2 regions of the Ignavigranum ruoffiae genome follow, and region 1 is predicted to be linked to the other one. Evidence: predicted binding sites of a transcription regulator. Region 1 holds the regulator's gene; the other holds the start of a gene.
What was found. The regulator Rex, encoded in region 1, represses fermentation and respiration genes when NADH is low (regulators of the CRP and FNR family bind a similar motif). The targets are predictions, from matches to a motif close to TTGTGAANTANTTCACAA.
Positions count from the first base shown of each region.

Region 2: pdhA (pyruvate dehydrogenase (acetyl-transferring) E1 component subunit alpha) is a predicted target of Rex. The motif match lies at 7,726-7,743, and genes of this name have one in related genera.

Region 1 is NZ_CP096206.2:1,749,288-1,765,693, reverse strand. It holds gene M0R79_RS08310 (DUF2207 domain-containing protein) at 1-1,779, shown strand, start outside; gene M0R79_RS08305 (MBL fold metallo-hydrolase) at 1,870-2,712, shown strand; gene M0R79_RS08300 (S1C family serine protease) at 2,936-4,162, shown strand; gene M0R79_RS08295 (potassium channel family protein) at 4,410-5,078, opposite strand; gene rlmH (23S rRNA (pseudouridine(1915)-N(3))-methyltransferase RlmH) at 5,230-5,709, shown strand; gene lepB (signal peptidase I) at 5,804-6,397, shown strand; gene proS (proline--tRNA ligase) at 6,687-8,126, shown strand; gene tsaB (tRNA (adenosine(37)-N6)-threonylcarbamoyltransferase complex dimerization subunit type 1 TsaB) at 8,149-8,922, shown strand; gene rimI (ribosomal protein S18-alanine N-acetyltransferase) at 8,894-9,475, shown strand; gene rimI (ribosomal protein S18-alanine N-acetyltransferase) at 9,463-9,909, shown strand; gene tsaD (tRNA (adenosine(37)-N6)-threonylcarbamoyltransferase complex transferase subunit TsaD) at 9,914-10,921, shown strand; gene M0R79_RS08255 (ABC-F family ATP-binding cassette domain-containing protein) at 11,241-13,214, opposite strand; gene M0R79_RS08250 (redox-sensing transcriptional repressor Rex) at 13,447-14,079, shown strand; gene M0R79_RS08245 (co-chaperone GroES) at 14,232-14,498, shown strand; gene groL (chaperonin GroEL) at 14,546-16,159, shown strand.
Region 2 is NZ_CP096206.2:676,639-693,044, reverse strand. It holds gene atpA (F0F1 ATP synthase subunit alpha) at 1-72, opposite strand, end outside; gene M0R79_RS03320 (F0F1 ATP synthase subunit delta) at 84-386, opposite strand; gene atpF (F0F1 ATP synthase subunit B) at 383-886, opposite strand; gene atpE (F0F1 ATP synthase subunit C) at 914-1,126, opposite strand; gene atpB (F0F1 ATP synthase subunit A) at 1,147-1,896, opposite strand; gene lpdA (dihydrolipoyl dehydrogenase) at 2,416-3,825, opposite strand; gene M0R79_RS03295 (2-oxo acid dehydrogenase subunit E2) at 3,838-5,469, opposite strand; gene M0R79_RS03290 (alpha-ketoacid dehydrogenase subunit beta) at 5,512-6,489, opposite strand; gene pdhA (pyruvate dehydrogenase (acetyl-transferring) E1 component subunit alpha) at 6,491-7,591, opposite strand; gene M0R79_RS03280 (acyl carrier protein) at 7,903-8,130, opposite strand; gene M0R79_RS03275 (ABC transporter permease) at 8,208-8,978, opposite strand; gene M0R79_RS03270 (ABC transporter ATP-binding protein) at 8,968-9,645, opposite strand; tRNA gene M0R79_RS03265 (tRNA-Arg) at 9,976-10,049, shown strand; gene M0R79_RS03260 (MBL fold metallo-hydrolase) at 10,308-11,186, opposite strand; gene M0R79_RS03255 (M42 family metallopeptidase) at 11,327-12,400, shown strand; gene M0R79_RS03250 (peptide ABC transporter substrate-binding protein) at 12,413-14,011, shown strand; gene M0R79_RS03245 (YSIRK-type signal peptide-containing protein) at 14,264-16,406, opposite strand, start outside.

The DNA of each region.
Region 1 (16,406 bases):
TCTACCAAGATAGAAGCTCAGATTTTAGACAATGGCGATGTCCATTTCAAGCAGGAATATCTATATAAAATTGATGAAGTCAATGGTGTTTGGATTGATGTTGATGGTTCAGGCCATGAAATATTGGATTTACATATTGGTGTGTTGGACGATAATGGACAAGTTCAGTATTTTGAAGAAAATAATAGTGAAGCCCCGGGCACCTATCAACGCAGTGAAGAAGGAACGGTCTCTCGTTTTAAAATTTTCTATCCAAGTGAGAATGATACTAAGACTTTTGTCTTGGATTATCGGCTAGCTTCCATTGTTGACAATTATCAAGATACAGCAGAATTTAATTGGCGAATTGTGGGGAGTGGTATTAGTGAGAATTTAGCTGTTGAAGCTCGTATTTATTTACCTGACCGCTTAGATGAAGCTGAACACTTCAATGTATGGGGACATGGTTCCCCTTTCGGTAAGGTTTATCCAGTCAGAGAGACTGATTCAGCTTATATTGATGTCCAAGTAGCGGATAATCCGTCTCACACTTTTGTTGAGGTTCACGCTTTATTCCCACCGCGCTTAACGGCTAAGAATCCAAAGCAAAGTCCTGACAGAGTATACCAACAGAAAGTTAAAGAAGAAGAAGCTCGAGTTGAACAGGATCGTATTAACTTTGAACGCCAACAATCTTTAGGTCAATTGGCAATGACCATTTTAACAAGTATCGGCATTTTAGGCTTAATCATGGGTATTTTTCGTCATCGGTCCTTAGTCAAGAAAGCTAATCCGCAGCCAGCTCATGTACCTGAACATCTCTTCCAACCGCCTTCAGCTCTGCAACCAGCGTTAGCGGCCCAAGCCTTTGTGCGGTCCCAAAATGTGGCCGATCCGAATGATTTCTCCAGCACTTTGTTGGACTTGGCCCGGCGTGGTTACCTACAGATTGAAGAGATTAGCCAGGTTGATGGCGAAGATACGGTAGATATATTACCGCTGAAAGTGGCAGATGACGCCCTTACAGAATATGAGAAGGACGCCTTGGCCTTGGTTACCCTTGAGGATGGTCAAGCTCTACGTTTAAGTGACTTAGGCGATTTAATGGAAGCGGATGAGGATTATCAAGAACGACAGCAAGATTTGATGGATGATTTTAGTGACCATTTGGCTGACCAAGTTGACGCGATTCGTCCCGATAAATCACCTTATGAAAGAAGAGGATTCTTTAATTTTCTTTTAGCTTTCTTCCTCGCTATCTTTAGCATCGTTGGATCTGGATTGATTGGCGGCTTTACCCATATCGTGAGTGCAAAAGTTTGGACTTATTTTATAATGGGTGTTGCCTGTGCGATTATCTTATTGCTAATCTTCCTGGTCCTCTTTATACGTCAACCATTCAGGACCTATGAAGCGGACAAGCAATATCGGTCTTGGCGTGCTTTTGCCCAGATGCTGAAAGATATTGGCCAGATGGATTTACGCAAAATTGGTTCCTTAGCGCTGTGGGAAGAATATCTGGTCTATGCAGTGGCTTTTGGTTACGGAAAGAAAGTTATTAAGGCGATGACCCATAGCTTTAGTCAAGAAGAATTGATGAATGCCAGCTTACCATTCAGTTTCTATGCCAATGAAGGAGTATTCTTGAGTCACTTCAATGATTCAGTTTCTGAGAGTGTGAATCATTCAAGTTTTGGCTCAAGTAGCTATAGCGGTTCCAATAGTGGCGGTCTAGGAGGTGGCTTCTCCAGTGGTAGTTCTGGTGGCGGTGGCGGGGGCAGCGGTGCAGGTGGTTTCTAAGCTAATCATTTGGCTTTCAAGAAGCTAACTTGCATTGGCCGTGTCATCGTGATAAGCTAGCACAATAGCAAGCATTAGAAAGTGATGTTCATGTTAAATATTAGTCAAGAAAAGATAAAATATAAGGAAACCGATTGTGATAGTCTGCAATTCTCGATTCTAGCCTCTGGTTCAAGTGGGAATTGCACCTATATAGAATCAGCCCATCAACGACTACTGGTTGATGCGGGTCTTTCTGGTAAGAAGGTTGAAGCCTTACTCAAACAAATCGGTCGCAATCTAGCAGATATTGATGCCATCTTGGTCACCCACGAACATAAGGATCATATTCATGGGGTCGGCGTCCTATCGCGTAAGTATAATCTACCGATTTATGCCAATGCCAGAACTTGGTCCTTGATGGATCAAATGATTGGTAAGATTGATCCAGACAATCGACGTCTATTCGAAGCAGAGCAAATGTTAACCTTCGGTGATTTAGATGTCTTAAGTTATGAAGTGAGCCATGATGCGATTCAACCACAATTTTATGCCTTTCAAAAAGCGGATAAACAATTTGTGATGTTGACCGATACTGGCTACGTCTCTGAGAAATTACGTTGGGATTTGAAGAACGCTTCAGCATATCTAATCGAAAGCAATCATGAAATTGAAATGCTGCGGTCGGGGCGTTATCCTTGGTCTTTGAAGCAACGGATTCTTAGTGACAAAGGCCACCTTTCCAATGTAGATGGGGCTTTAGCGATGGTTGATTTAATTGGTGACAAGACCAAGAGTATTTATCTAGGCCATCTAAGCCGAGACAATAATACCAAAGAACTCGCGATGGAAGCCATGCGACAAACCTTGAGTCAAGAAGATTTTGCTGTCGATGAGGCATTCCACGTCTACATGACGGATCCAATTAAGGCAACGGCTTTAAATCGTTTGTAAGAAGATGAAGCCATTCGTTGGACCGCTACGCATTTGTTTTAGGAAATAGATGATGAAAGTTGGGGGAGCAAGTTTTAGACTGCTCTCCTTTTTCAAACTTAGTTATTTCTGCATATTTTGACAATTAATTCATAATTACTATTTTGCTTTTCATAATCTATTCATAATTTGGTGCTAAGATTAACTCATAAATTAAAGATATACTTGAAAGGACTGAAACAAAATGTCAAAAAACGCCCCTCAACATACTAACACTAGCAAAGAACCTTCTATTTTTTGGAAAGGCATTTTTGGCGGGGTGTTAGGAAGTGCAATTTTATTACTTACCATGCTATTACTCGGAGTGAACCTAAATATGGATGATAGTCAAAAAACAGCCGGAGCACGCCAAAATTTATCCGACTTTGAATCGGTCATTGTGGATACCGTTTCTAAGACCAGTGATGCGGTCGTTTCTGTTGAAAATTATCAATTGGCGGGCACCAGTGGAACCATGTATGGTGATTTCTTCGGCAGCGATGGTGGTATTAATTTGGATAAATTTGATGCTGAACCCCAATTGGCCGGTTCTGGTTCAGGTGTAGTTTACAAGATTGATGGCGACAAAGCCTATATAGTAACCAATAACCATGTGATTGAAAATAATGATTCCTTAGAAGTTCAAATGGCCGATGGCCAAAAGACGGAAGCAACCTTGGTCGGAACCGATAAACTCAGTGATATTGCTGTCTTAACCATTCCAGCTAAATATGCTAAAACAACTTTGGAATTTGCCAATTCTGATGACCTTCAAGTAGGTTCCCTAGCCATTGCCATTGGTTCTCCTGTTGGCGAAGATTTTGCGACTTCAGTGACCCAAGGGATTATTTCAGGACTTAATCGGAAAGTTTCAGTTGATACCGATGGTGATCAAAATCCAGATTGGGATATGACCTTAATTCAAACAGATGCCGCCATTAATCCAGGCAACTCTGGTGGGGCCTTAGTCAATACACAAGGCCAATTAATCGGTATTAATTCAAGTAAGTTCGCCTCCACTGCCATTGAAGGAATGGGCTTTGCCATTCCAATCAATGACGTGAAGAATATAGTGTCTCAACTTGAAGAGAAAGGTGAAGTTGAACGACCAGCCCTAGGTATTCAAATGTGGGATCTGGCTCAAGTTTCGATTGAATCTCGAACCAATATCCTCAAATTAGCTGAAGATCAAGTTGATGGCGTCATCGTGATGCGTATTCAATCTCAATCTGCCGCTGAGGCTGCTGGACTTCAACAATATGACGTCATTACTGGTATTAACGATGAAACCATCACTGATGCGATGAACTTGAAAGAAGTGCTCTACCAATACAAAGTTGGGGATACAATTAAACTTAAGATTATTCGTGAAGGCAAAGAACAAACCATAGATGTGAAGTTAACCGACACTGTTCAAAACAATAACCAATAATTTCATCAGAATAAGGAGGAAGCCTTTTTAACCGAAGAGACCTCCTCTTTTTTAGCTTAAAAATGGAAAAACTTGTGGATAAGTCCTGATAAAATCAGCATAAATGCATAGATTATTCAGAAATAATGCAGTAAAATACAGAGATATCAACCTTTTTATCAGTTGTTAACAACAAACTGTGGATAAGTTTGGATAAATAGGGTAAAAAAAGAGACTTATACACAAAATTTGTGCATAAGTCCATTTCTTAGTCTAATTCATTTAAATAATCAAAGCGTTCGAATTTGCGTGAGCTAGCAATGGCCACAATAATAATTTCGTCAGGAAGTTTAAGATCTGTGGGAATGGTCTTCAACGGTTCGCCTCGTTCTTCACGCATACCAATCAAGTTAAGGTCATATTTTACCCGTAAGTCTAGGTCAACCACACTCTTTCCTACCCAACGTTGGGGAACTTCGAATTCAATTAATGAGACATTCTCGTCAAGGCGTAAGACCTCGTCAATACTATTGCGGAGAATCTTTGAAGCTAAGCGATAACCAGAATCACGTTCTGGTGAGACCACGGAGGTCACCCCAACTTCATATAAGACTTCTTCGAAAGTCGTTGAGCGCGCTTTGGCAATAATTTGGGGAACGCGCATTTTTTTGCAATGCATGACAGCGAGGACAGCAGACTCTAGGTTAGAGCCCGTGGCCACGACGATAAGATCACAATTTTCTAATCCGGTACTTTTTAACAAGTCTATGTCAGTGAAGTCACCGACTACCGGATTAGTGACCGTATCAGCAACCATTTGAACCCGATCAGGATTACTGTCAATGGCAATGACCTCTGTGCCAAAGTTCCCCAATTCTTTGGCTACGGTTCGACCAAATACACCCAGACCTAGGACACCAACAATTTTTGATTTCATAGGGCATTCCTCATTCTTTATCTAATTTGGGCCAACAAGTTAATTGATGGCTCGACTCTGTTTTACTATAACGGTCGTTGGCCCTTTATGCAAGACTATTCTCTCTTCCATGATTGAAATATTATGATAAGATAGGTTGGAGGTGGTGCAAGTGAATATTGAAATTATTGTTGTCGGTAAATTAAAAGAGAAATATTTAAAAATGGGAATCGCAGAATACCTTAAACGTCTGCAATCCTATGCTAAATGTAAAATTATCGAAGTCGCAGATGAAGCGACCGAAGGGAATTTGACTGCGACCCAAGAAGCGCTCATCTTACAAAAAGAGGCCGAGCGCATTCAAGCCCACCTGAAAGCTGATCGAAAATTATGGATTCTGGCGATTGAAGGGAAGCTCATGTCCTCAGAGGAGATTGCCCAAACCATGGAAGACTATGCGACTTATGGTCAGAGCAAATTAACCATTGTGATTGGTGGCTCCTTAGGCATCGCCCAATCGATCAAAGATCAGGCCGATTTGCTCTTAAGTTTTGGTCGCATTACTTATCCCCATCAACTCATGCGGCTGGTACTTGTTGAACAAATTTATCGGGCATTTCGGATTATCCACCACCAACCATATCACAAATAATCGCTTATTTATTGAAAGTGGGTCAGAGGACTTTTAGCTGTTGGCCGTCTTGTGATAAAATAGGCGAAGAATATATCATAGATAGGACGATATTATGTCAAAAATTACTGCCTTTCTTAAAGAAATAGTCTCTTTATTACTGACCTTAGCAGTCATGTTATTGGCGATTAAATTAGTATTCTTTTATGTTGCTGAACCTTTTATCGTGAATGGCCGTTCAATGGACAATACCTTACAAAGTGGTGAACGTCTATTGATGTTAAAACAAAATAAGATTGAACGCTTTGATGTCGTGGTGTTTCCCTCACCCATTGAAGCAGATAAATTATATATCAAACGCGTGATTGGTCTACCTGGGGATACGATTGAATATAAGAATGACCAGTTAATACTGAATGGCCATGCTTTGACCGAACCTTACTTACAGGATTTAGCCCAACAAACTTCTGGACCGTTTACTTATGATTTTCGTTTACAAGATGTGACCGGTGAACAAAAGGTTCCCCAAGGTAAGTTATTTGTAATGGGCGATAACCGACGGAATTCTTTAGATGGTCGGTCTTTTGGTTTTATTAATCTTGAGGATATTGTCGGAGAAGCCGATCTGGTTCACTGGCCGCTGGATAAAATCCATCTCTTAGACCAATATAATTTGTCGGCCGATGGTCAGGAGATTGTCAAAGAATAGTTTCACTTCATTGAGATGACTAAGGATTGAAAGATAAAGTCAAAGGCTATATAATGATTAGGACTAGAATAGATTAGTAAATACGTGCAGGCCTTTAGAGAGTTATTCCTCGGCTGAAAGAATAATGGTACTGGCGGATTGAACCTACTATTCCTTAAGGATGGTCTGGACTCCCTTATCGGTCCCTAAGTCGGTTATGATCACATAACAAATAAGGTGGTACCGCGGAGCAGGCTGTCTTCGTCCTTAATTAGGATGGACAGCCTATTTATTTTTAGGAGGAAAGTAAATGGTAACAAGACGAGAAGATTTTTCGAAGTGGTACTTACAAACGATACAACAAGCAGATTTAATGGATTATGCCCCTGTCCGCGGCTGTATGATTTTTAAGCCCAACGGTTATGAAATCTGGGAACATATCCAAGACGAAGCGAATCGTCGATTCAAAGCGGAAGGTATCCGTAATGCGTATTTCCCAATGTTGATTCCTGAATCCTTCTTCTCACGAGAGAAAGATCATATTGAAGGTTTCAGTCCTGAGTTACCTTTTGTGACCGAAGCAGCAGGTGAAGTGCTTGAAGAGAAATTGGCGCTTCGACCAACTTCTGAAACGATTATTGGTGATTCTTTTGCTAAGTGGATTCAATCTTATCGTGATTTGCCTTTGGAAATTAACCAGTGGGCCAATGTCTTCCGTTGGGAGAAACGTACTCTGCCATTTCTAAGAACCTCAGAATTTCTTTGGCAAGAAGGACACACGGCCCACGCTACGGCTGAAGAAGCGCAAGAGCGGACTATGCGGATGTTAGATGTCTATGCAGAACTTATCGAAGATGTCTTAGCAATCCCGGTCTTTAAAGGTGAGAAAACGCCAAGTGAACGCTTTGCCGGTGCTGAACGCACCTTCTCAGTTGAAGCCATGATGCAAGATGGTAAGGCAGTCCAAGCAGGAACTTCCCATTATATGGGCACAAAATTTGCCGAAGCTTTCAATATCCGCTATTTGAATCAAGATAACGAGCATGTCCTTACCTATACTACCTCCTGGGGAATTTCTACTCGATTAATTGGGGCGATGATTATGACCCATGGTGATGATCAAGGGCTGGTCCTACCACCAAAAATTGCTCCCCAACAAGTGGTATTTATTCCAGTTGGCCCATGGCAAAAGAACCCTGCTATTATGGAAACCATTGAACAATTGCAAAATGACTTGAAGAAAGAGGGCATTCGCACTATCGTTGATGATAGTGATAATCGTCCAGGTTATAAGTTTAATGAGTGGGAACTTAGAGGAGTGCCATTACGCGTGGAAATTGGTCCTCGTGACTTGGCTAATCAACAAGCGATTCTTAAGGCTCGTGATTTAGCCGATAAGGAGAGCATCGATTTGGCAGATTTCGTTAAAGAAATCCAAACTGCTTTAAGCGAAATGCAAGGTCGATTATTAGAATCAGCCCGTCAACGGGTTAAAGAGTTATCTTACACTCATATTAATACGATTGAAGAATTGGAAGCACATATCGAAGCTAAACAATCCGCTGGCGAGCCACTCGGTTTTGTCTTAGCTGGATGGAATGGTAAAGCCGAAACTGAGGCCGAGATTAAAGAACGAACGGGCTTTACTACCCGAAATATTCCTTTCGCGGGTACCGTCGAAGCCAAACAAAAAGACATTATTACTGGCGAACCTGCCACAACCACAGTTTGGTTGGCACGGGCATATTAAGTTATATTTAGGAGGAAATTTTATGAAATGGTTAGCCCTGGATACCTCATCAGCAGCCTTGTCGCTAGCCCTTGGCCAGGGGAGTCTGGGCAATATAGTTCCGGTGGCTTCTTTTCATCAACAATTGAGCCAGCAACATGGGGCCAGCTTGTTGCCCCAAATTCAACGTTTATTGCAAAGTGTGGACTGGAAAGTGGAAGATGTGGCTGGATTGATTGTGGGCGTCGGTCCAGGATCTTATACAGGACTCCGAATTGGGGTGAGCTTAGCTAAGATGTGGGGCTTGTCCCGGCAAATTCCTGTCTATCAGGTTTCTAGTCTAGCCTTATTAGCTCAACAAGCACAGGCCCAGCCAGACGATTTAATTTTACCAATCATAGACGCTCGTCGCTTATCCGCTTATTGCAATCTTTTCGCTCAAGCAGAGGGTGAGTTGACGGCCTTAGGTCATGATCAACACGTAGATTGGCAAAGCGTTATTCCTAAATTGACGACGCGTTTACGAGATAAGTCTTATGGAGAACTGATTCTGATCGGTTATCAAATTGAAGCCTTTGCTGACCTTCTGCATCAAGAATACCCGCAACTTTCTTTTAAACTTCAATCCAGCGCCGAATATTATCCTCGGGCCGATCTTGCTTTTACTGGCATAAAGATAGACCCAGTCAAAGATATTCATACTTTAAATCCTAATTATGTTCATGCCACCTTAGCTGAACGACAATGGGCCGATCAACATCAGCGACCCGTAGCAAATGAGGAAGAAAATGAAAGATATATTGAACATTTTTCGTAGTGGTTCACCTAAACGCAAGGTGGTCAAACACACAATCATGAATCAGCTACAAAACGAGTTGAGTTTGGTCACTAAAGACCAGGATTTAAGATTTCGTTTGGGCGGCGAAGCCGATTTAGCAGAGTTTGTTCATTTAGAAGATCAAGCTTATCAGGGATATTTAGCTTGGCGTTTGAAAGATTTTCAGGCGGACTGGGAGCGAAATCCGTTTGCCGTTTATTTAATCTTAGAGCAAATCCAGGTCGATGGTCAGAGTCAGATTTTAGGGGCGGTGACCGGTCGCTTTAAACCTCAAGGAGCCCATATTAGCCATCTGATGGTCCATCCTGATTATCAAGGTCAAGGCTATGGTCAACTACTCTTAGATAAATGGATTGAAGCTGTTAAGTTAATCGGCCTACCAAAGATTACCTTAGAAGTTCGCCAGTCTAATTATCGGGCTCAGAATCTTTATATCGGTGCCGGTTTTGTTAAAGGGCATGTTAAGCATTTTTATTATTCAGATAATCATGAAGATGCCTTCGAGATGGTGTTGTCCTTATGTCAGAAATAAAATTATTACATCTTTCAAGTCAAGATCTTACTCGTCGTCAAAGACGGCAATTGGCAAAATTAATTGAAGAAGGATTTGCTTGGTCTCCTGCCTTAATTATCACCGAATTAGCTTCAGAACAGACCCAATTCATCGTCATTGAAAAAGAAAGAAAGATGATAGCCTATCTAAGCTATCGTCAAATCTTCGACCAAGCCGATTTAATTCAGATTTATGTTCGTCCTGAATGGCGGAAGCAAGGTTATGGTCAGCGACTGATTGCAGCCTTGCAAAGGATTGACAGTATTCAAGAGATCTATCTGGAAGTTCGGGTCTCAAATCGCTCGGCCATTAATTTATATCAACAATCGGCGTTTGAATTAAGGGGAAGTCGGCTAGATTATTATCAGCAGCCTCGAGAAGATGCTTTTATTATGATTTGGGAAAGGAGATAAGTGAGTGACTTTAATCTTAGCTTTTGAATCATCTTGTGATGAAACCAGTGTCGCCGTCGTGGAAGACGGTCGATTCATTCGGTCCAATGTTATCGCTTCGCAAGTGAAGAGTCATATGCGCTTTGGCGGTGTGGTGCCGGAAGTTGCCAGTCGTCATCATGTGGAACAAATCAGTCAAGTCTATCAAATGGCCCTCGACCAAGCTGGGGTTGAAATGGATCAGATTGATGCGATTGCTGTGACCTACGGACCTGGTTTAGTCGGCGCCCTCTTGGTAGGAGTCACGGCTGCCAAAACTTTGGCATTTGTTCACCATAAACCTTTAATTGCAGTGAATCATTTGGCGGGCCATATCTATGCCAATCAACTCTCTCAAGCGCTTGAATTTCCTTTGTTGGCCTTAATAGTTTCTGGTGGGCACACCGAATTAGTTTATATGGCTGATGATGGCGATTTTCAAGTTGTCGGCGAGACCCAAGACGATGCCGTAGGTGAAGCCTATGACAAGGTGGGGCGGATTTTGGATTTGCCCTATCCAGCAGGAAAGTATTTAGATCAATTGGCCCACCAAGGTCAGGACACCTATGCGATTCCACGAGCCATGCTTCAAGAGGATAATCTTGATTTCTCATTTTCGGGCATGAAATCGGCAGTGATGAACCTAGTGCATAATGCACAGCAACGTGGGGAAAAGATTGACACAGCCAACTTGGCCTGCTCTTTTCAACAAGCGGCGGTTGAAATCTTAGTGGACAAATCAATGCGGGCTCTGGATCGTTACCCACAAGTTCGTCAATTCATATTGGCGGGCGGAGTCGCTGCTAATTCAGCCTTGCGTCAACAACTTGCTCAGACTTTAGCCCAGAAGCATCCTGACTTAACCCTGCTCATTCCTGATTTTAGTCTCTGCGGCGATAATGCCGCAATGATCGGAGCAGCAGCCTATAGCTTGTATCAACAAGGCAGATTTGTTGAATTGGATTTGAACGCTCAACCTGGCTTAGATCTATAGGCTGGTTAAACTTAAGTAAAATATGGCTGAGTCATAATCCTAGCGGTATATTTAACTCGCTGAATCAGACTGAAATCATTCGTTGATCGTTATTCTTGATGGCAAAGAAATTTTAAAAAACCGAATATTACCCAATGGAAGTCAAGCATGAATAGCTGACTTTCAGAATAGGACCCTCTAGAGATTACTTGGCGAACAATTACCAAGTTGTAATGCTCGTGGGTCCTTTTTGCTGGGTAAATATTCGGTTTATTGTGATTAACCAGGAATCTGGATAGTAAATCAATCAAGAAGATCTCTACCCTTTATTGATTAAGGATTAAAGTTCATGCTCTTCTTTAAAGGCTTCGAGGTTCAGGGCAGCTTCTTCCCAAGCTTGCACAGCTTGGTCAATGGCAGCTTGGACTCGCAGTTGTTCTTTATGTTGTTGAGCTAAGGCTTGACTATCGTTAGCCTGTGCCAACTCAGCCATCTTGGCTTCAATTTGTTCTAATTCAAGCTCGAGTGCTTCATTGCTTTGCCAGCTATCTTCGACTTGTTTCTCTAATTTGCGTAATTGTTGGCGGAGTAACTTGGAATCTTCATAACTACGCTGGTTTTGACTCATCGGTGCAGTTTTCGTCTGCATTAAATCTTCTTGATTAGCCTCTTGGGCGGCAGCAATTTGTAAGAGTTCAGCTTTTTTGGCTTGGTAATAATCGTAGTCACCCAAGTAGAGGTCCGCGCCTTCTGGGTGAATTTCTAGGACCTTGCTAGCAATCCGATTGATAAAATAGCGGTCATGGGAGACAAAGAGCAAGCTACCATCATAGTTGATTAAAGCATCTTCCAAGACTTCTTTGCTATCGATATCTAAGTGATTGGTCGGTTCGTCCAATAAGAGGGTATTATCATGGTTGGTGGCTAATAAGGCTAAACTTAGACGCGCCTTCTCCCCTCCGGAAAGTAAACCGACTTTCTTTTCTACCGTTTCCCCTGAGAATAAGAAGGAACCTAAAATCGAGCGGATTTGCCATTCATCGGTTAAGTCATGAGCCTGCCACAAGGTTTCCAATACGGTGAGATTAGGGTCGAGCTGGTTGACATTTTGGTCATAATAGCCTATTTGCACGTTGCTGCCCAGGCGTATATCACCCGCTAGGGCAGGTATTTGTCCCAAGATCGTCTTTAACAAGGTGGTTTTACCGACGCCGTTAGGACCGACAATGGCAATGGCTTCTTGACGTCCTAATTCTAGGTTAAGGTGGCGGGCTAAGGGAGCCTCACTCGCCGAATAACCGATGGCTAGATTATTGACATCAATGACTCGCTGGCCACTTTCTTTGGCAGCTGAGAATTGAATTCTTGGCGCTTGTTGATCTTGTAAGGGTTTTTCAATTCGTTCCATCTTTTCGAGGCGTTTGCGCCGACTTTGAGCACGCTTGGTGGTCGATGCCCGGGTGATATTTTTTTGGATAAAATCTTCTAATTTGGCGATTTCTTCTTGTTGCTTATCATAGGCTTGTTGTTCTTGTTGTTGGCGTAAGGCTTTTTCTTTTAAATAATAATCATAATTTCCCGCATAGGTATGGAGGGTTTTATGACGTAATTCAATGACTTGCTGAGCCACTTTATTCAGGAAGTAGCGGTCATGGGAGACCAGTAACAAGGCTCCCCGATAAGACATCAAATAATTCTCTAGCCAAGCTAAGGTCTCCATATCCAAATGGTTGGTAGGTTCATCTAAGATGAGCAAGTCATAATCCGTCAATAAAGTCCGGGCCAAAGCTAGACGAGTTTTCTGGCCACCGGACAAGGAATTAACCGGTCTTTGATAGTCTTCTTCATAGAATATAAAACCATGTAAGACTGTACGGATATCAGATTCAATCGCGTAGACATTATTTTGAATCATCTGTTCTTGGATCTGATCATAGTGGGCTAAAGTCTGCTGATATTCTGGACTGTGGGTTCGGTCAGCTAAATCAGCCAGTTGATTCGCCAGTGTTTCGGCCTCGTCTCTTAAAGCTAACCGGTCTTTGAAGACTGTCATCATCTCATCCCAAATGGTCCGATTAGAATTGATCGCCACATGTTGTTCCAAATAGCCAATCCGTAAATTCTTAGCGGTGGTAATCTCACCTTCTGAGAGGGGTTCTTGTCCCATAATCTGTTCAATTAATGTAGACTTACCTGTTCCATTACGACCGACCAAGGCCACCCGGTCGCCACTTTGAATATTAAAATTTACCTGCTCATATAAGGTCACATCAGCGAAACGACGTGCCACATTATTCGCTTGCAATAGAATCATGATTTTCTCCTACTTCCCAATGGTTGTCGCCTCATTATAGCATGAGCGATTTAAGCTCGCAAAAAAGCTTAGAGCCTTTATATTTCTCGGTCAAAAAGCTTCAATAGCTAATATGTTAAAAGCGAACGACTTTGGGAAGAATTCACAAACTTAGGGAGCAACTGTCGCAATCCAAGAAATTATCTGCTATACTATGGAAGTTAAAAGGATAATAGAGATTGGAGTGTCGCAAATGCAACAGAACATACCGAGAGCTACCGCATTGCGTCTACCTATTTATCGTCGTTATTTACAGTATTTGCATGATGCAGATATTGATCGAGTATCATCCACAGAATTAAGTGCGGCGGTTAAAGTAGATAGTGCGACCATTCGGCGTGATTTTTCATACTTTGGTGCTTTAGGTAAACGAGGCTATGGTTATGATGTGGAATACTTGTTACAGTTTTTCACGAAGATTCTGAGTCAAGACCGCTTGACCAATGTCGGCCTGATTGGCGTGGGGAATCTAGGTCACGCTTTATTGAATTATAATTTTAGGAAGAGTTCTAATATTCGGATTGGTGCGGCCTTTGATGTTCGTGAGGAGATTGTCGGAACGATTCAATCTGGGGTACCGGTGTATTCGATGGATGATATTGAATATCAAATGGAACAACAACAACTTGATGTGATGATTATAACCGTTCCGGAGGAGTCCGCTCATGATGTGGTTGATCGCTTGATTAAAAGTGGCATCAAAGGAATTCTGAATTTTACTCCTTTGCGCTTTGAAGTTCCAGCCGGTGTTCATGTGCAGAATGTGGACTTAACCAATGAGTTGCAAACCTTAATCTATTTTATCGAAAGTGATTTATCTCAATAATGGTAACCGACGGGCTTAGGCCCGTTTTTTTATTTATTTAGAGGTTATGGCTTGCAATCTTGACCTAATTAGACTATTATAGAAGCATAGATTTAGCACTCAATGTCAAAGAGTGCTAAAGAAAAATTATCAATCATTGGAGGTTATTGTAAATGTTAAAACCCTTAGGAAAACGTGTAATCATTAAAGTGGCTGAAACAGAAGAAACCACAGCTAGCGGCTTCGTCCTACCTTCTTCTTCTAAAGAAAAAGAACAATATGGCGAAGTAATTGCCGTTGGTCCAGAAGTAGAAGCTGAAGACGGGGTTAAAGTAGGGGACCAAGTTTACTTTAAATCTTATGCTGGATCAGAAATTGAATACCAAGAAGAAAAATATTTAATCGCAGAATTAAAAGATTTACTTGCTGTGATTGACTAATCAAACAGATTATCAACAGAATACTGAATTAAAGGAGAGATTTATACATGGCAAAAGAATTGAAATTCTCAGAAGATGCACGCGCAGCCTTACTACGTGGGGTTGATATCTTAGCTGATACCGTCAAGACAACCATTGGACCTAAGGGTAGAAACGTGGTCCTTGATCAACAATTTGGTTCACCCATGATTACTAATGATGGGGTGACTATTGCCCGTGAAATTGAATTAGAAGATCGTTTTGAAAATATGGGAGCTCAATTGGTTCAAGAAGTAGCTTCTAAAACTAACGATGTTGCTGGGGACGGAACTACTACTGCGACCTTGCTGACACAAGCCATTGTCCGTGAAGGGATGAAGAATGTTACCTCTGGCGCAAATCCAGTGGGAATCCGTCGTGGTATTGAAAAAGCGACCCAAGTAGCTGTCGAAGCTTTAAGCAAGGCTTCTAAGAAAGTAGAATCTAAAGAAGCGATTGCTCAAGTCGCTGCCATCTCTTCTGGTGACCAAAAGATTGGTGAATTGATTGCCGATGCGATGGAAAAAGTAGGTCAAGATGGGGTTATTACCATTGAAGAATCTCAAACCATTGAAACAGAATTATCAGTGGTTGAAGGAATGCAATTTGACCGCGGCTACCTATCTCAATATATGGTCACTGATAATGAAAAAATGGTGGCTGATTTAGAAAATCCACTGATCTTCATTACCGACCGCAAAATTAACAATATCCAAGACATCTTGCCATTATTAGAGAACGTGATGCAACAATCTCGTCCACTCTTAATTATTGCTGAAGATGTTGAAGGGGAAGCTCTACCAACCTTAGTGTTGAACAAATTACGTGGTACACTTAATGTAGTTGCCGTGAAAGCTCCTGGTTTTGGGGACCGTCGTAAAGCGATGTTAGAAGATATTGCCATCTTAACGGGTGCTACAGTAATTTCTGAAGAACTTGGTTTCGAATTGAAAGATGCAACTGTAGAACATCTAGGTTCTGCTTCTAAAGTCAATGTAACCAAAGATAATACCACGATTGTTGAAGGTGGCGGTCAATCCGAACAAATTCAACAACGTATTGATCTCATTCGCGCTCAAACTGCAGAAACCAGTTCAGAGTATGACCGTGAGAAATTGCAAGAACGTCTAGCGAAATTAGCCGGCGGGGTGGCTGTGGTTAAAGTCGGGGCAGCTACCGAAACTGAACAAAAAGAACGTAAGCTTCGCATTGAAGATGCTTTAAATGCAACTCGCGCCGCCGTTGAAGAAGGTATTGTTGCCGGTGGAGGTACCGCGCTAGTCAATGCCCAAAAAGAAGTAGAAGCGCTAGAAGCCGAAGGCGATGAAGCAACGGGTATTAAGATTGTTGCTCGTGCTTTAGAAGAACCTGTCCGTCAAATTGCAACCAATGCCGGTCAAGATGGTTCTGTAGTAGTCAATGAAGTTAAGAAAGCCGAAGCTGGGGTAGGTTATAATGCTGCCGACGATCGTTATGAAGATATGATTGCCGCTGGTATTGTTGACCCAACTAAAGTAGCCCGAACTGCTTTACAAAATGCAGCCTCTGTGGCCGCATTACTTCTAACTACCGAAGCTGTAGTAGCGGATATCCCTTCAGATAAACCTGAAATGCCAATGAACCCTGGTATGGGTATGATGTAATAAAATAAATAAGTATTATCTTGATGATTTAAGCAAGATAGACACTTAGTGCCAAAGACTAAGCAGATTGATTCTGTTTAGTCTTTTTTTTTGCGAGCAAAAGTAAGAACGGATAGCAAGTTTCTATCCGAGAAAATTTGCAGAAGACTAAATTAAAAGGCACGTTTTATCACGATGGGCCGTGCTAGATTATTTTGGAGTAAGACGCCTTTACATAAAATTTACAAAGTTAATAAAACTTTTTGAA
Region 2 (16,406 bases), 880 kb from region 1:
CTCAACTTCAGCCTCGACATCGAACTGGTCGATTTTATCTAAAATATTCTTTTCAAAAGATTTTATATCCATTTGTATGCCTCCTAGGATTGACTGGAGATTTCGTCAACCATCGCACTGATTTCCTTACTTTGTTTGATTTCGTCAACCATTTCATTAATAATTCGACGACCACTGTATTCAAATCCAATCGAATCAGATTTCACACTGACTCCACAAATTAAACGTGGGTCGATAATGGATACAATTTTATCGTAGTTTTTATCCGTATTTTTTGAAACAATTTGAATAATTTGTTGACGTTCTTCTTCTAAGAGCGGAACTGCAGAACGTATGGTCAGGACATCTTGATGTTGTTTAACTTTCTTCTTGATACTTGATCTCATTTGAACTCAGCATCCAATCTATTGATGAATTCATGGATATATTCGCGATGGTCAGCTTCTGTGATTTCACGTTGAAGAACCTTTTGGGCCATCATGACTGAAATATTAATCACACTTTCTTCCATTTCATGATGGAACTGACGCCGTTGACGATTCAAGTCGGCGTTGGTCTTTTCAATCAGTCCTTCTGCTTTAACATTTGCTTCTTCAATGACTTTATCCGCCATTTCTTGACCATGAGCCTTCGCATTCTTTACTAATTCTTGAGCTTGGCTAAGAGCTTTTTCAACTTCTACTTTAGAGTCTTGAATTTCTTTCTGACTATTTTCTTTTAATTGGTGAGCTTCATTGATATCTTTAGTAATTTGATCTTGACGTTCTTTCAAAATCTTATCAATCGGTAGCCACGCAAATTTATACACAATATAAATAACTAAAATAAATGAAATTAAAGTCATTAATATTGTCCCTATCGGGGTCGATCCCAATATAGCTGACATAATTAATTCACTCCATTTCTTATTTTATTATCTGAAGACCAAAATAAATGCAATAACCACAGCCATGATTGGGATTGCTTCGATTAACCCTACCCCAAGGAACATAGTGGTTCTAATTTTGTTTTCCATTTCTGGTTGACGCGCCATTGATTCAATGGCCTTAGAGATAACCAAACCATTCCCAATGGCGGCTCCAAAGGCAGCAAGGGCAATTGCAATCGCAGCAGCTAATCCATTCATATTTCATTCTCCTTTGATTTCTATTGAATTTTATTTTTTTGTTTCTTACTGGTTGGTAACGGAATTTCTACTTTATGTGACAAATAAACTAATGACAGAGTGACAAAGATATAAGCCTGGATACAGCCAATAAATAACGAGAAAGCTTGCCAAATCATCTGCAATGGAATGCCAACTAGCCAGGTTGCTAGACCAAATTTATTCCCAACAGAAGAAATCAGATTCAGTAAAACTTCACCCGCAAAGATATTCCCAAATAACCTTAAAGCTAGGGTAAAGATATTAATGACTTCTTCAACAATCTTGACTGGCATCAATACAATATTTGGCTTAAGGTAAGTGTTGACCCAGTACTTGCCAACCCCTTGAGCCCGCATCCCTAAAATATGGGAAATCAGGTTCATTATGACCGCCAATGAAAGAGCAACGACGGCATCTGCGGTTGGACTCTTCCAGTAGGATTGCTCATGAATATGGACGATAAAAGGTAGGCCCAAGAAATTTGCCACTAACAAGAACAAAAATAAGGCCAAGGAAATAATAATATAGGCATCCTGGTAGGACCCTTCAATCGTGTCATGAATAATCCCCTTGATAAAGTCAATTAATGACTCCAAAATCACCTGTGGTCGCGATGGTTTATCGACCGACAAATTACGAGTCATTAAGATACATAGAATAAATACAATAACGACAGTAACGATTAAGGAGACAAGAACGTTGAAGCTCATATCAATGCCAAACAAATTTATGATCTTTGTCTCTTCCACTTCGCTCTCCTCTTTCTATCTAAGATTTGGACCTGATTGCTCAAAGCCCACGCAGTCTATTCTACTCTTTCACCCTGTATTGTCAAAAAGTTTTTGAATAAATTTTAGACCTAACTTCATTATAGGGTTTAATAAGATTTATGTCCATTCTAGTTACTTTGTTAACAAGCATAACCCCTTATTCCTAGCAATGATTCCTTGAACAGACGAATGGTCTAACAAATATTTCTACACAATATTAGTATATATAATAAAGTTAAACACAAAAATAAACCGAATATTTACTTGAAGCAAGATCTCCTCATTGGAGCGGAGACCCTTAGAGAGGTTTCAAGCCATTCAACGTAGTTGAGAGGGTTAAACTCCCATGCAAAATCGATGAATCTACGACTTAAACAAGTAAATATTCGGATTATTAATTTTTAGATAACATAAACTTATTCAAAGACAGACAAGTAAATTTGATACCAGCATCCAAGCATTAGCTAGTAATGAAATAACTGGATGTTTCCAAGTATCTTATAAATGAATTGGCATGCCTAAAGCAAGTTCAGCAGCATCCATCGTCACTTCAGCTAAAGATGGATGTGAATGAATGGTTAAAGCAATATCTTCAGCATTCATACCAGATTCAATGGCTAAGGTTAATTCAGCAATCACATCAGAAGCATTAGCTCCCGCAACTTGGGCTCCAACTAAGATATGATCTTCTTCCGTGCTAATTAAGCGAACGAAGCCATCTGTCGCATTTAATGACAGAGCTCGGCCATTGGCTCCGAATGGGAATTTAGCAGCTTTGACCTTCAAACCAGCTTCTTTAGCTGAAGCGAGCGTATGGCCTACTGAAGCTAATTCTGGATCGGTGAAGCAGACCGCTGGTAAGGCAATATAGTCTACCACACTGGCTTGATCTCCAGCGATAGCTGCTGCCGCCACTTTGGCTTCATAAGAAGCTTTGTGGGCTAAAGCGGGACCAGGAACCGCATCCCCAATCGCAAAAATGTTCTCTACATTAGTCCGACCTTGTTGATCGACTTCAATTAGACCTCGAGCGCCAACTTTCACGCCAGCTTGTTCTAAGCCCATCTCGTCAGTATTAGGACGGCGCCCTACGGTTACCAAGCAGTAATCTGCTTCGACAGTATGAGTTTTCCCGCCAACTTCATAAGTCACACTCACCCGATCACCATTAATGACTGCTTCTTTAGCCATCGCGTTGGTAATGATATCAACGCCCTTATTTTTGAACTCATTTTCAACTAATTTGACCATATCTTTCTCGAAGTTTGGAATAATCTGAGCAGAACCTTCTAATATTGTAATTTTTGTACCAAAATTAGCGAAAGCTCCTGCCAGTTCAGAACCGATATAGCCACCACCGATAACCACCATTTCCTTAGGAATTTCAGTTAAGGCAAGAGCCCCGGTAGAATCAAGGACTCTATCTGAGAATTTGAAACCTGGAATCTCAATCGGTCTAGATCCTGTAGCGATAATGGCATGTTTAAAGGAGTAGGTTTCTGCAGCTTCTTCGTGGATTACGCGTAAGGTGTGGTCATCAACGAAGAATGCTTCCCCTTTAAGAATTTCGACCTTATTCTTCTTAAGAAGCATCGAAACGCCACCGGTTAATTTACCGACAACTTCTTGGTCTTTCCATTGTTGAGTCCGTTTGAAATCAACGGTAATATCTTGTGTATGAACTCCGAAGAAATCTCCGTGTTTAGCATTATGGTAGACATGCCCCGCATTAATTAATGCCTTAGAAGGAATACAACCGACATTTAAACAAGTTCCACCAATGGCATCGCGTTCAATAATGGCTACTTTTTGACCTAATTGGGAAGCTCGAATCGCAGCTACATATCCCCCAGGTCCAGAACCAATCACTACTGTATCTAGTTCTACGGCAAAATCTCCAACTACCATTATTTATTCACCTTATCCTTCCATTAATAGCAATTCTGGGTCGGCTAAATATTTCTTAATCTCGTTCATGGCATTCTGAGCTGTCGCACCATCCATTACACGATGGTCAAAGGTTAAGGAAAGCTTAACAACACGACCAACTGCAAGTTCTCCTTCTTCATTAACAATTGGTTGTTGGACAATCGAACCAAACCCTAAGATAAAGACTTCAGGATGGTTAATGATTGGTGTAAACCATTTACCGCCAGCTGATCCTAGATTAGAGATCGATACACTGCCATCGCGCATGTCAGCCGCAGCAAGTTTTCCTTCATGGGCTTTCTGAGCGAGTTCAGAGATTTCTTGAGCGATTTCGAAGATTGATTTACGATCTGCGTCCTTAATCACAGGTACAAATAACCCAGCTTCAGTATCGGTAGCAATACCAATATTGAAGTAGTCTTTCATAATGAGTTCATTGCTAGCTTCATCGAGACTGGCATTGATGATCGGATATTTCTTAGCAGCCACGATGAGAGCTTTCACGACATATGGTAAGAATGTTAATTTAATATCACGTTCAGCTGCCACTGTCTTAAATTTCTTGCGATGATCCCATAGCTTGCTCACTTCAATTTCATCAAAGTGAGATACGGATGGAATGGTCGTTGCCGAATTTACCATCGCTTTAGAAATAGCTTTACGCATAGGTGTCATTGGCACACGAGTCACACGTTCTTCATTCACTGCTGGTGAATGTTTCTTGGCTGTTTCTTGAGCTTGACTTCCACTTTGTAAGTTTTCTTGATCAACCCGAGGCACCCGAGGAGCCACTTTTCCTTGAGCAGGTTTCTTAGCTGAACCATAATTATTGATATCTTCTGCTGTGACCCGGCCACCTTTTCCTGTTGGTGTGACAGTATTGATATCAATGCCTTTCTCCCGAGCCAACTTGCGAACGGAAGGCATGGCTAGAACATGACCAGCAGGTGTTGACTTGGCTGCAGCTGTTTCAGTAACTTTTTCAACTGGCGCTTCGGTTTGTTCTGCCACTGAGCTTTCGCTCGTGATCTGTTCTGCACTTCCTTCATAGGAATCTGATTCGAATTCAAACAGGCTGTCACCGACTTTAGCGACATCCCCCTCAGCGAAATTAATCTTTAGAATCGTTCCGGTAAATGGTGAAGGAATTTCTTCAACAGCTTTATCATTTTGAATTTCTAATAAAACTTGGTCTTCACTAACTTGATCCCCTTCATTCACTTTCCAAGCTGCAATTTCTCCTTCATGAATGCCTTCCCCCAATTCAGGCATTGCAAAAGCAAAGCGAGCAGAACCATTCCCTGCTTCAGCCACTGGAACTTTAGCTGGTGAGGCTGGTGTCGATTCAACTTGTTCTTCTACAGCATCAACTGATGTTTCTTCCCCTTCCACATCAATTTCTACCAAAACATCACCGACTACGGCCACAGTCCCTTCAGTGACATGAATTTTCCGAATCACACCTTCAACGGGTGAAGGAATTTCTTCGACGGCTTTATCATTTTGAATCTCAACTAGGATATCATCTTCCTTAATCGTGTCACCTTCTTGGACATGCCATGCTACAACTTCGCCTTCATGGATGCCTTCGCCAAGTTCTGGCAAGGTAAATTTATAAGCCATTAATTTTCATCCTTTCATATCTTTACGTGTCGAAATCCGAATCTAGAAATCTGTCGTTTCTTTAACTTTTTCAATAATATCTTGAGCGTTCGGTAGCCAATCTTTTTCAGCCATACCAAATGGATAAATCGTATTTGGTGCAGACACAAAAGCAATCGGAGCTTTAAGCGATAGGACTGCGCGTTGGGAAATTTCAGAAATTACCTTTTCTCCAACTCCAGCTTGTCGTTGAGCTTCTTGAACCATCACCACCCGACCTGTTTTCTCAGTGGTTTGAACTAAAGTCTCAATATCTAAAGGATAAACGGTTCGTAAATCAACCACCTCTGCTGAAATTCCTTCTTCTGCTAAGGCGTCAGCCGCTTTCTCAGCTTCCTGAACCATCGCGCCATAGGCAATAATTGAAACATCGGTTCCTTCGCGGACAATATTAGCTTTGCCAAGCGGTACAGTATATTCTTCTTCAGGCACTTCGGCACGGAAAGAACGATAAAGTTTCATATGTTCTAAGAAAACCACCGGATCATTATCACGAATGGCTGAAATTAATAATCCTTTGGCATCGTATGGGTTTGAAGGGACGACAACTTTAATGCCGGGTGATTGGGCAATTAAGCCTTCCAATGAATCGGCATGCATCTCTGGAGTGGCTACACCACCTCCAAATGGTGAGCGAATGGTCACTGGCATATTTCGTTTACCACCCATCCGATAGCGTGTTCTTGCCATTTGACCCACAATAGAATCCAGTGTTTCGAAGACGAAACCGAAGAATTGAATTTCCATAATAGGACGGAAGCCTTCCAAAGCTAAGCCCATTGCCATACCACCAATTCCAGACTCAGCAAGTGGCGTATCGATCACTCGGTCTTCCCCATATTTATCAAATAATCCTTCAGTAGCACGGAATACTCCACCGTTCTTACCAACGTCTTCGCCAAAGATTAATGTCTTGTCATCTTTAGCTAATTCAAGGTCTAAAGCCTGAGTGATAGCTTGTATCATGGTCATTTGAGTCATCTTAATTACGCTCCTTTGCTTCGAAATGTTCAATTTGTTCTTGAATAATGGTATCTGGTGTTTCAAACATATTCTTTAAGAAATCAGAAACTTTTTGTTTTGGTGTGGCATCTGCTTCTTTAATGGCTTCTTTGGCCAGCTCTTTAGTTTGATTTACAATGGCTTCTTCTTTTTCTTCAGACCAGAGACCTTTTTCAGTTAAATAAATGCGCATACGGTTTAGCGGGTCACGTTGACGCCATGTTTCTTGAACCCCTTCAGGTTGATAACGTTTTGGATCATCACCGGATAGAGAATGTGGACCGTAGCGATAGGTTAAGGTTTCAATGAGTACTGGACCGTTGCCTGCTGCGGCATAAGCACGTGCAGCTTTGGTCACTGCATAGATGGCTAAAGCATCCATCCCATCTACTTGAATGCCAGGAATCCCAGCGGCGACTGCTTTTTGAGCTAACGTTGGCGCAGCCGTTTGACGTTCGCGTGGCGTTGAGATCGCCCAACCATTATTTTGAATCACAAAAATTACCGGAGATTTGAAAGCTCCCGCAAAGTTCATTCCTTCATAAGTATCTCCTTGAGAAGATCCACCGTCACCGGTATAGGTAATAACAACAGCGTCTTCTTTCTTCTTCTTAATTCCTAAACCAACTCCAGCAGCTTGAACAAACTGAGCACCGATAATAATTTGTGGAGGATAAGCATGAAAATCTTCAGGATACATTGAGCCAGCTACATGTCCTTTAGACCAAAGAAATGCATTCTTATAAGGCATTCCTTTTTTTACTAACTGAGGAATGTCGCGATAACCAGGTAAGATCCGGTCTTGAGGTTCCATAGCTGAAATTGTTGCCATTTGTGAAGCTTCTTGTCCTTCAGTTGGACCCACAAAACCTAAACGACCTTGACGTGAAAAAGCTTTAGTACGATTGTACCATTCTCGTTCCCAAACCATGTCTTCCATTAAAGTTACTAATTCTTCGTCCGTTAGTTCCGGCATCAGATCTTCATTAACAATTTTTCCTTCTTCATTTAATACTTGAACAGTCTCAAAATTAAAGTTATTTGGATCTAACAATTGTTCGAAAGTCTGCTTGTTTACCATAACTTATTCACTCCTTATCATTTTGCCAATTGAAACAGTTGGAAAATTCTGTATCATTATTATATATAATTTACCACGATTGATTCGCTTTGACAAGAAATAAACAGTGTGATATCAAGTTCTATATTGCTCAGTTGTTAACTAATACATTAGAACTGTTTTGTTTTAATTATTTATGAGTTTTGTAATATTATTAATTGCTATAACAAAACGGTTTGTTTGTATTAGTACAGACTTCCCCTGTTAAATCCAAGGTGAACATTACTGCACAAAGTCAAAAAAATAAGATGGCTCTCGCCATCCCATTTAAATTATTTATTCAATTGTTGTTCAATATAATGCACAAGATCGGCCACGGTAGCTAAATCTTCATCCGTATCAATTTCCACATTCAAAGAGTCCTCGATTTCACTAACAATTTGAAAGACATCTAAGCTATCTGCTTCTAAGTCTTTCTGGAAATTGGTATCCATCGTAATTTTATCCGCATCAACTTCTAATTGATCGACAATAATTTCTTTTATTTTATCAAAAATCATAGTATCCCTCCGCTTAAGCTATTCTTCTTTCATAGCTTATCTAAGCCGGTCTATGATGTCAAACATAAAGAATGAAATTAGCGAGTCATTTTAAGTTGTAAGCGCTTGGTAAAGAAAGAGCTATAGGTCAGGTAAGCGATAGTGTAAGCTCCAATAGCTGTAGAAGATAGCATCATAAACATAATCACAATTTGATATAAGATTGCTTTCGCTGGATCTACCCCGGCAAACATTAGACCGGCCATTAGGCCAGGTAAAGTTACCAAACCTGTGGTCTTAATACTGTCTAATGTTGGTTGCATGGTATCATTAATCACAATCTTAATAACTTCTTTTGAGGCTTGCTTAGCATTCGCTCCCAGAGCCAACATCTCATTAATTTGTTGTTGACGATCCTTAAAGATTTGACGCATATAATTAAAGACCATGCCACATTTCTGCATAGTAGTTCCGATGATCATCCCATTCACTGGAATAATTTGGGCAGGGGTAAATTCCAAAGTGCCAGACCCTACCATAACAGATAAAGCGATGAAAGAGGATAAACTGATAGCAATTAAAGAATAGATAAAGGAATTTTCTATCCCTTTGCCCCGTTTACCGGCATTCCAAGCTGCGTTGACAATCATCACCAATACCATAATCAGGGTAAGCCATACATTATTCACTCTAAAAATCCATTGCAAAATTAAACCAATGACAATCAGTTGGACAATCATTCGCACAACCGAGATAATAATATCTTTCTCTAATTTTAACTTTTCACGATAAGAAACAAACAGGGTTAATAAAACTAGAGCGAAACTTAAAGCAACAGATAATGGTGTCGCATGTAAATTATTGTTCACTATCTTTTTCCTCCTTATCAAGTTCTTTAGTCGCTGACAATTCAAGACGACGGTCGGCAAGATCTTGTTCACTTTCATGGTGACTTACCATGACCAGGGCAATATCTTTCTCTTGACGTAAATGAGATAAGCCTTGCCAAATTTTCTCTCGTGTATTTACATCTAAAGCACTGGTGACTTCGTCTAGCAACAAAACTTTAGGTTCAAATAATAAATTACGGATTAAAGCTACTCGCTGCTTCTCTCCGCCTGATAATTCATGAATCGATTTATCTAAGTAAGAAGTTGGCAATTGCATCTTGTCTAGTAACTCTCGTGCTTTATCCTCATTAAATTCTTGATTACGGATATCATAAGGAAACGATAAATTATCGCGCACGCTCTCACCAAACAAATTTGGTGACTGAAAACAATATGAGACTTGTTTTCTTAATTCGATGGGGTCCATGTCGTTAACTTTTTTGCCTTCAAAAGTGTATTGGCCAGAACAATTTAAATTAGGATCCAAGAGTTGGGCCAAAAACTTCAAAATAGTACTCTTTCCTGAACCTGAAGGTCCTGTGATGGCCACAAACTCGCCTGATTGTAATTCTAACGAGAAATCTTGAATAATATGTTTCTCTTTCGACTTTATATTTAATTGATTGACTTCGATTAACGCCGACAAAACGATCCCTCCATATCTTTAGTTTATAATCATTATAACATAGATTAGATCGAAATATTTTTTCTTGCTTTAGAGATATGAGGAAGTTGATGAATTAATTGTAAAATATCAAAAATTTCTATGTTATAGTTTTCCTCCTTGAGCGTCCCCAGGAAAAAGATGATTGAATGATATGCTCGGCCAGCATCAGAAGTTTTCTATATTTGTAACATATGTTTGACAACTCTAGAATTTTTTATGATACAGCTAGAAATTATCCTTGCTTCAACAGTAGATTCTGTGCTAATATATAAATATTGTCTGGTGAGTAATTATATTTATCAGTCTGTTGTTCCAGTAGCTCAGCTGGATAGAGCATTCGCCTTCTAAGCGAACGGTCGGGGGTTCGAATCCCTCCTGGAATATAAGTAACTTTTTAATAGGTATCAAAGTACTCGATAAACTTTGATAATACAATGCTTTCATGAAAACTTGATTTAATTTGATATGGCGTAAAATTTTAACCCCCCTACAGACGAATGGAAAGGACTAGCATAGGCTAGTCTATTTTTTTAACTTAAATTTTAGTAACTTCGATGCTCCAATCAATTTAAAAAAAAGAAAAAAAGTATCCGCGGCTTTGCCAGCAGATACTTGTGCAAAAAATATTTAAAAAGAGACCCCTACTCTTCCCCATCCCATGGCACTAGCGCTTCTTTCTCTCGCCGTTGTGAATAGCGCATGGTTTTGCCATCGGGTTCATACTGAATCACTGTATAATAAGGATCATGGTAGAAGAAGAAATAATAGCCTTTTTCAAAGGCTTCGGTTAACCATTTCTCTTTTGCAGCAATGGTATCCATCGGATAATCGTCGATACCAGTGACATATAGAGGGTTATTATGCCAGTGCGTAATAAAATTATCAGAAACATGAATCATTTTTTCATCATTCTGGCTCAGAATAATATTTGAGATACCATTTGAATGGCCACCCATGTGATGCATTTCTATATTTTCCATTATTTTAATCGAGTCATTAAATAAGATGACTTGGTCTTCAATAGGTTGCCAATTATCTTTCAAATATGTTCCTTGGGTGCGTTTATTTGGCTCCGTCGCTTCCTTCCACTCGATATCGTTAATATAAATTTTGGCATTGGGATAATTCTTAACAATATCTCCTGATTCTGTTTTACGACTTAAGCCACCGATATGGTCATTATGCATATGGGTCACTAGGATGATATCAATATCTTCTCCTGTAAGTCCCAATTTCTTTAGGCTATCTAAGGTAAAATTCTCCGAATAAATTTCTTCATTTCGAATTTGTTTAGCTGTCAATTTACTATTCCCATGACCCGCATCGACCAAGATGTTGTGGTCTTTGTATTGAATCAAGATTGGGTCTACGGTTTGAGAAACCCGGTTCTTCTCATCATAAGGCATCTTTCTCCCCCAAACCACGCGAGGCACGGGTCCAAAATATTTACCCCCATCGATCAGTGTCTGGTTCCCTTCCAAAAAAGTTAAAGTCATATCGTGAAATTCAAACGTGTTCATGCTTATCCCCCATTATTATTTTTATCATTTATAGTATATGTGTAATGATTTTATTGCTCAAGTTCTTTGCTTAGAAAACGATTTGACAATTAGAATATTATGAGTATCATTAGATTAAAATGATAACAAGGAGTGAGGAGATGTCGGTCGAATTAATTGAACAACTGTCCAATGCTTTCGGGGTTTCAGGTTTTGAGGATGAAGTTGCTAGCATTGCCCAGAATTATCTACAATCGATTGCTAAGGTGCAAGAAGATAAAATGGGGAATCTATATTTCTCAAAAGAGGAAGAAAAAAACAACTCGTCAAAAGTCAAGGTGTTGTTAGATGCCCATCTAGATGAAGTAGGTTTTATTGTTCAGGCCATTCAACCCAATGGCATGATTGAATTTCTTCCCGTCGGTGGCTGGGTCAGTCATAATGTCCCCGCTCATCCAGTCATCATTCGAACAGAAACCGGTCAAAAAATCTCCGAATTAACAGCTTCCATTCCACCCCACTTTCTATCGGCCAAAGAACGTCATCAAGTCTTGCAGATGGATGACATTTTGATTGATGTGGGCACATCTTCTAAAGAAGAAACACAAAAATTAGGCATCCAAATTGGTGATCCGATCGTTCCCGATGTTCAATTTAAATCAATGCGTGAGGGCAAACTATTCAGAGGTAAGGCATTCGATTGTCGGATTGGTTGCGCTTGCTTATTGGATACTTACAAAACATTCTTAGCTAAAAATGAATCCCATAAAGTTCAAGTAGAAGCCGTCTTGACCACACAGGAAGAAGTGGGTGCTCGAGGGGCCCAAGTCGTTGCCAATCAAATAGATGCAGATTTAGCGATTGTCTTCGAAGGCTGTCCTGCGGATGATACCTTTACTCCCGACTATAAAATCCAATCGGCCTTAAATAAGGGACCCATGCTCCGAGATTTTGATGTTTCGATGATTACCCACCCTGGTTTTCAGGGCTATGCTTTAAATTTAGCCCAGAAACATCAAATTCCTGTCCAACGTTCTGTCCGTAAAGGTGGAGGCACCAACGGGGAAGTCTATCATATCGCCAGCAAAGGAATCCCAACAATCGTCGTCGGTATTCCGGTCCGTTATGCCCACACTCATTATGGCTACGTCGCTTACCAAGACTATTTGGCCGCCAAGGAACTCGTCTTAACTCTCTTAGCAGAATTGACTCCAGAAATTTACCATGCAATATAGAAAGGAACTGCCATGAAAAAAATTAGTAAAATTATCAGCCTCATCGCACTATTAACTAGCCTGATACTTTCTCCGCTGACTAGCTTTGCTGAAGGTAAGGTCTTAAATTTAGCGACCAGTGCCGAACCGCCGACGATTGATCCAAGCTTGTCGACGGATACGACTTCGGGATCAATTATCGATAATGTTTTCGAGAATCTTACTGAGATCACACCCGATCAAGAAGTTGTTCCAGGTGTGGCCGAATCTTGGGAAATTTCAGAAGACGGTCTGGTCTATGTCTTTCACTTAAGAAAAGAAGCCCAATGGTCAAATGGCGATCCAGTGACAGCGCGTGACTTTGAATTTGCTTGGAAACGCATGCTAAACCCTGATACTGCTTCGCCGCGAGCTAACTTGTATTACGACATTCAAGGGGCTGAAGCATTCAACACTGGTCAAGGAAAAGTCGAAAACGTTGCTATTAAAGCCTTAGACGATAATACGCTTGAGGTAACTTTAAATAGTCCGGTGGCTTACTTCCTTGAATTAATCAATCATTATGCTTTCGCACCCGTCAATCAAAAAGTAGTGGAAGCTAATCCTGACTGGGCTTTAGAAGCAGGTCCAGATTATGTTACTAATGGCCCCTTTGTCTTAAGCCAATGGAATCACCAAAGCGATTATACTCTAGAAAAATCATCGACTTATTGGGATAAAGATCAAGTTCACTTAGATCAAGTCAATGTTAAAATCATCGAATCCGAAGCCACGGCCTCCTCTGAGTTTCAAGCAGGTTCGATCGATTTCTTAGGAGCCCCTTATGGCAGTATTTCTTTAGATTCTGTTCCTATTTTTAAAGACCAAGGTATTCTTAACAAAAAAGCTTTCTCAGGAATTTACTGGTACAAACTCAATACTACTGACCCAGTGATTGCCAACGTAAATATTCGTAAAGCCCTGGCACTTGCCATTAACCGTCAAGCGCTCATCGAAAATATCACTTACGGAAATAATCAACCAGCCCTCGGCTTAGTTCCTGCAACGATTCCAGGATTTGAAGAAGATCGTCAATATCTTAAAGATGCTGATTTCAAACAGGCTAAAGAATATCTCAACAAAGGGCTAGAAGAATTAGGCATGAAAAGTCCTGAAGAATTAAATTTAAAAATTTCCATTAATACTTCTGAAGCCCATTCAGCCATCGCTCAATTTATTCAAGAAACTTGGAAACAAGAACTCGGTATTCAAACAGAAATTGATAACACTGAATGGCAGGTCTACTTGGATAAGATTGATACGCTTGATTACCAAATCGGTCGCATGGGTTGGTCGGGTGACTATAATGACGCTGCTTCATTTCTAGAAATGTACAAAACAGCTGATACCCCAAATAATTCAACCGGTTGGGAGAATAATGATTTTAAAGAAAAATTAAATCAAGCTCGCTTGGAACTTGACCCTGCTAAACGTACCGAAATACTTAAAGAAGCTGAAGCAATCATGATGGAAGATATGCCGGTCATTCCGATTTACTATAACGAGTCAATCTTTGTTCAGAAAGACAATCTAATGAATATGAAACCCGATGCCATTGGAAGATATAACTTAAAATACGTCGATCTTAAATAGCTCCTCGTCTAAGACTTTTATCAACTGACTTGCTAATTTATATTCATTTGTTAACTTTCCCTTTTTCTGGGCAGTACTAACCTGAATCACTGAAGCCTCTAGATGGTGTTCAGTGATTCGGGTTTTCATTTTATGTTAAGAAGCGAGTTAGTTAAAAGTTCACGAAGGAAAAGTTTCCTTTCTCATATAAAAAACCAGAGTAAGCAATTCACTCACTCTGGCTGATAAAATTTTGGGTGCTACTATTTAAAATTAACGTGTTTTCTTTTTATCGGTTTGATAATTAAGTAATCCTAAGCCCGCTAGAATTGTGGCACTTGCACCAAACCAGACAAGATTTTGCTTTGCTTCACCCGTTGCTGGCAAAACGCCCGCTTCTTGAACTGCCTGTGGTTGTTCAACTGATCCAGGAGCTTCAGGTGCGGGTTGTTCTAGCTCTGGAACTTCAGTCTCTGGCACTTCTGGCGTTGGTTGTTCTACCTCGGGATCTTCGGTTTCCGGCACTTCTGGCGTTGGTTGTTCTACCTCAGGATCTTCGGTTTCCGGCACTTCTGGCGTTGGAACTTCTGGTTTTGGCTTTTCAGGTAATTCTATCTTACATTCAGGACAGCTGTTTTTTACAATATCTTCTTCATGAGGAAGATCGATATTATTGAAATACCATTGTCCTTCAAATTTCATTTGAGCTTTCTGTAAGTTATTCGAGAAATCTTGTGGACTTTCAAACACTTTGGCAATTTGAAGGGCGAAAGCTGTTCGTGAAGGAAGGACTAAATCACTTAGATCCAAAGTAACCACCTTACCTTCGACGGTAATTCGATCTAAGAGATTAATTTTTAGTAAGGAGTTAACATTTGAATATACGGCTCCTTCAACAGCTGGATAATATCTTGAAGTTAACCAATGACTGACATCTTGAATGGATTCTTTAGATATTTCATAAGGTAAAGTCAGTGTTAATTTTCCATTAGCTACTGAATAATCGTTAGCGAAGACGAAACGCCAGAATTGTTTCTGCGTCGCTTCATTTGGTCCATCTTGCCAATGTTGAACTTCTACATTGCCCGGGCCATAAAGACCAATATTGTCTGAAATGCCATCATTATTCTGATCCACTTTTGCATGACCATGATTGTTATCATTAAAGACTTTTTCTAAATAGCCATTATTTGAATAATCTTTAAGGGTGGTATCAATGACTGATTCAGCTTGCAAGGTGAAGTCTTTCAGAAATTCAACCGTGCGTTCAATATTGTAGCAATATATTTTATTGCCTTCTTCATCTAAGACCGGTTTGCCATCTTGGTCAACTTTTTCAGTAATAGACATAATTCGATAAGTTGTTTTCTTTTGAGAAATATAGCCATTTTTAGTCCCATCAAAACCTGGACGGGTTACATTTTCTACGAAATCGAATTGATCTCCTACCTGAACGGTTTCTGCATCATATCCTATGCTAGCTAAGTCTCCTTCATAATTTTCCCAGCTGGTTTTTTCTACTGGTGTTGGTAGGTCAATATTAGTGAAATTATATTTTCCGGAGGCATTTGCAGAAGCTTCTGTTCCTTTTTTGGCAATCAATTCATCATATTGAGCTTCATTCGCAAAAATCCGTTCCACTTGTATGGATAAAGCTGTGCGCGGATCAAGATTTCCTAGCTTGAAAAGCAGTGTATTCTTGTCAAATGATACTTCAGGAACCGTATCAATAATCCGATCATATAGGGATTCATTGCGATAGAGACGGGTAACTAACCATTCAGAGGCGTTAGATAATTTTAATAAGCCTTGCTCATAAAGATCTTTCAAAGGAACATCGGTGTAAGGCAAAGTAATTGAAAGGATTCCGTCCAGAATCTCATGTTCGGTGCCGAAGTTAACGCGATAATGCTCAGTGTAAGTATTGGCATACTTGTTGGAATTCCAATAATTGAATTCAAGATCACCCGGACCATAGAATTTAGCATAATCAGGATTAGTATGATCATGAGCTGGATTATCCTCATTCTTTACCTTATTGACATGGTCAAAACTCTTTTCATTAAAGATAATCTTCGTATTCATATCTACGTCATTAGAAACTTCAATTTTACTACGTTCGGTACTACAAGTTTGCTTATCTAATTCACAACCAGACTGACCTTGAGTCATCCCATTAGTAGGCTCTTCAGATGAAGGATTTGAGCTTTGATCACTGTTAATTTGATAATTGACAACTTCTCCTGACAAGGCAGTATCGACATCTCCCTCTGATTGTCCCCCTATTCCTTGAAGAACTTGGGTGTTTACCGTGTCATCTACCACTTCTTGAGCTGAAGCCGTCACGACCTGATGTGATAAGTCAAGCATACTCGTAGATAATAAAACCGAAGCAACGCCGGTCTTAAACTTGCGA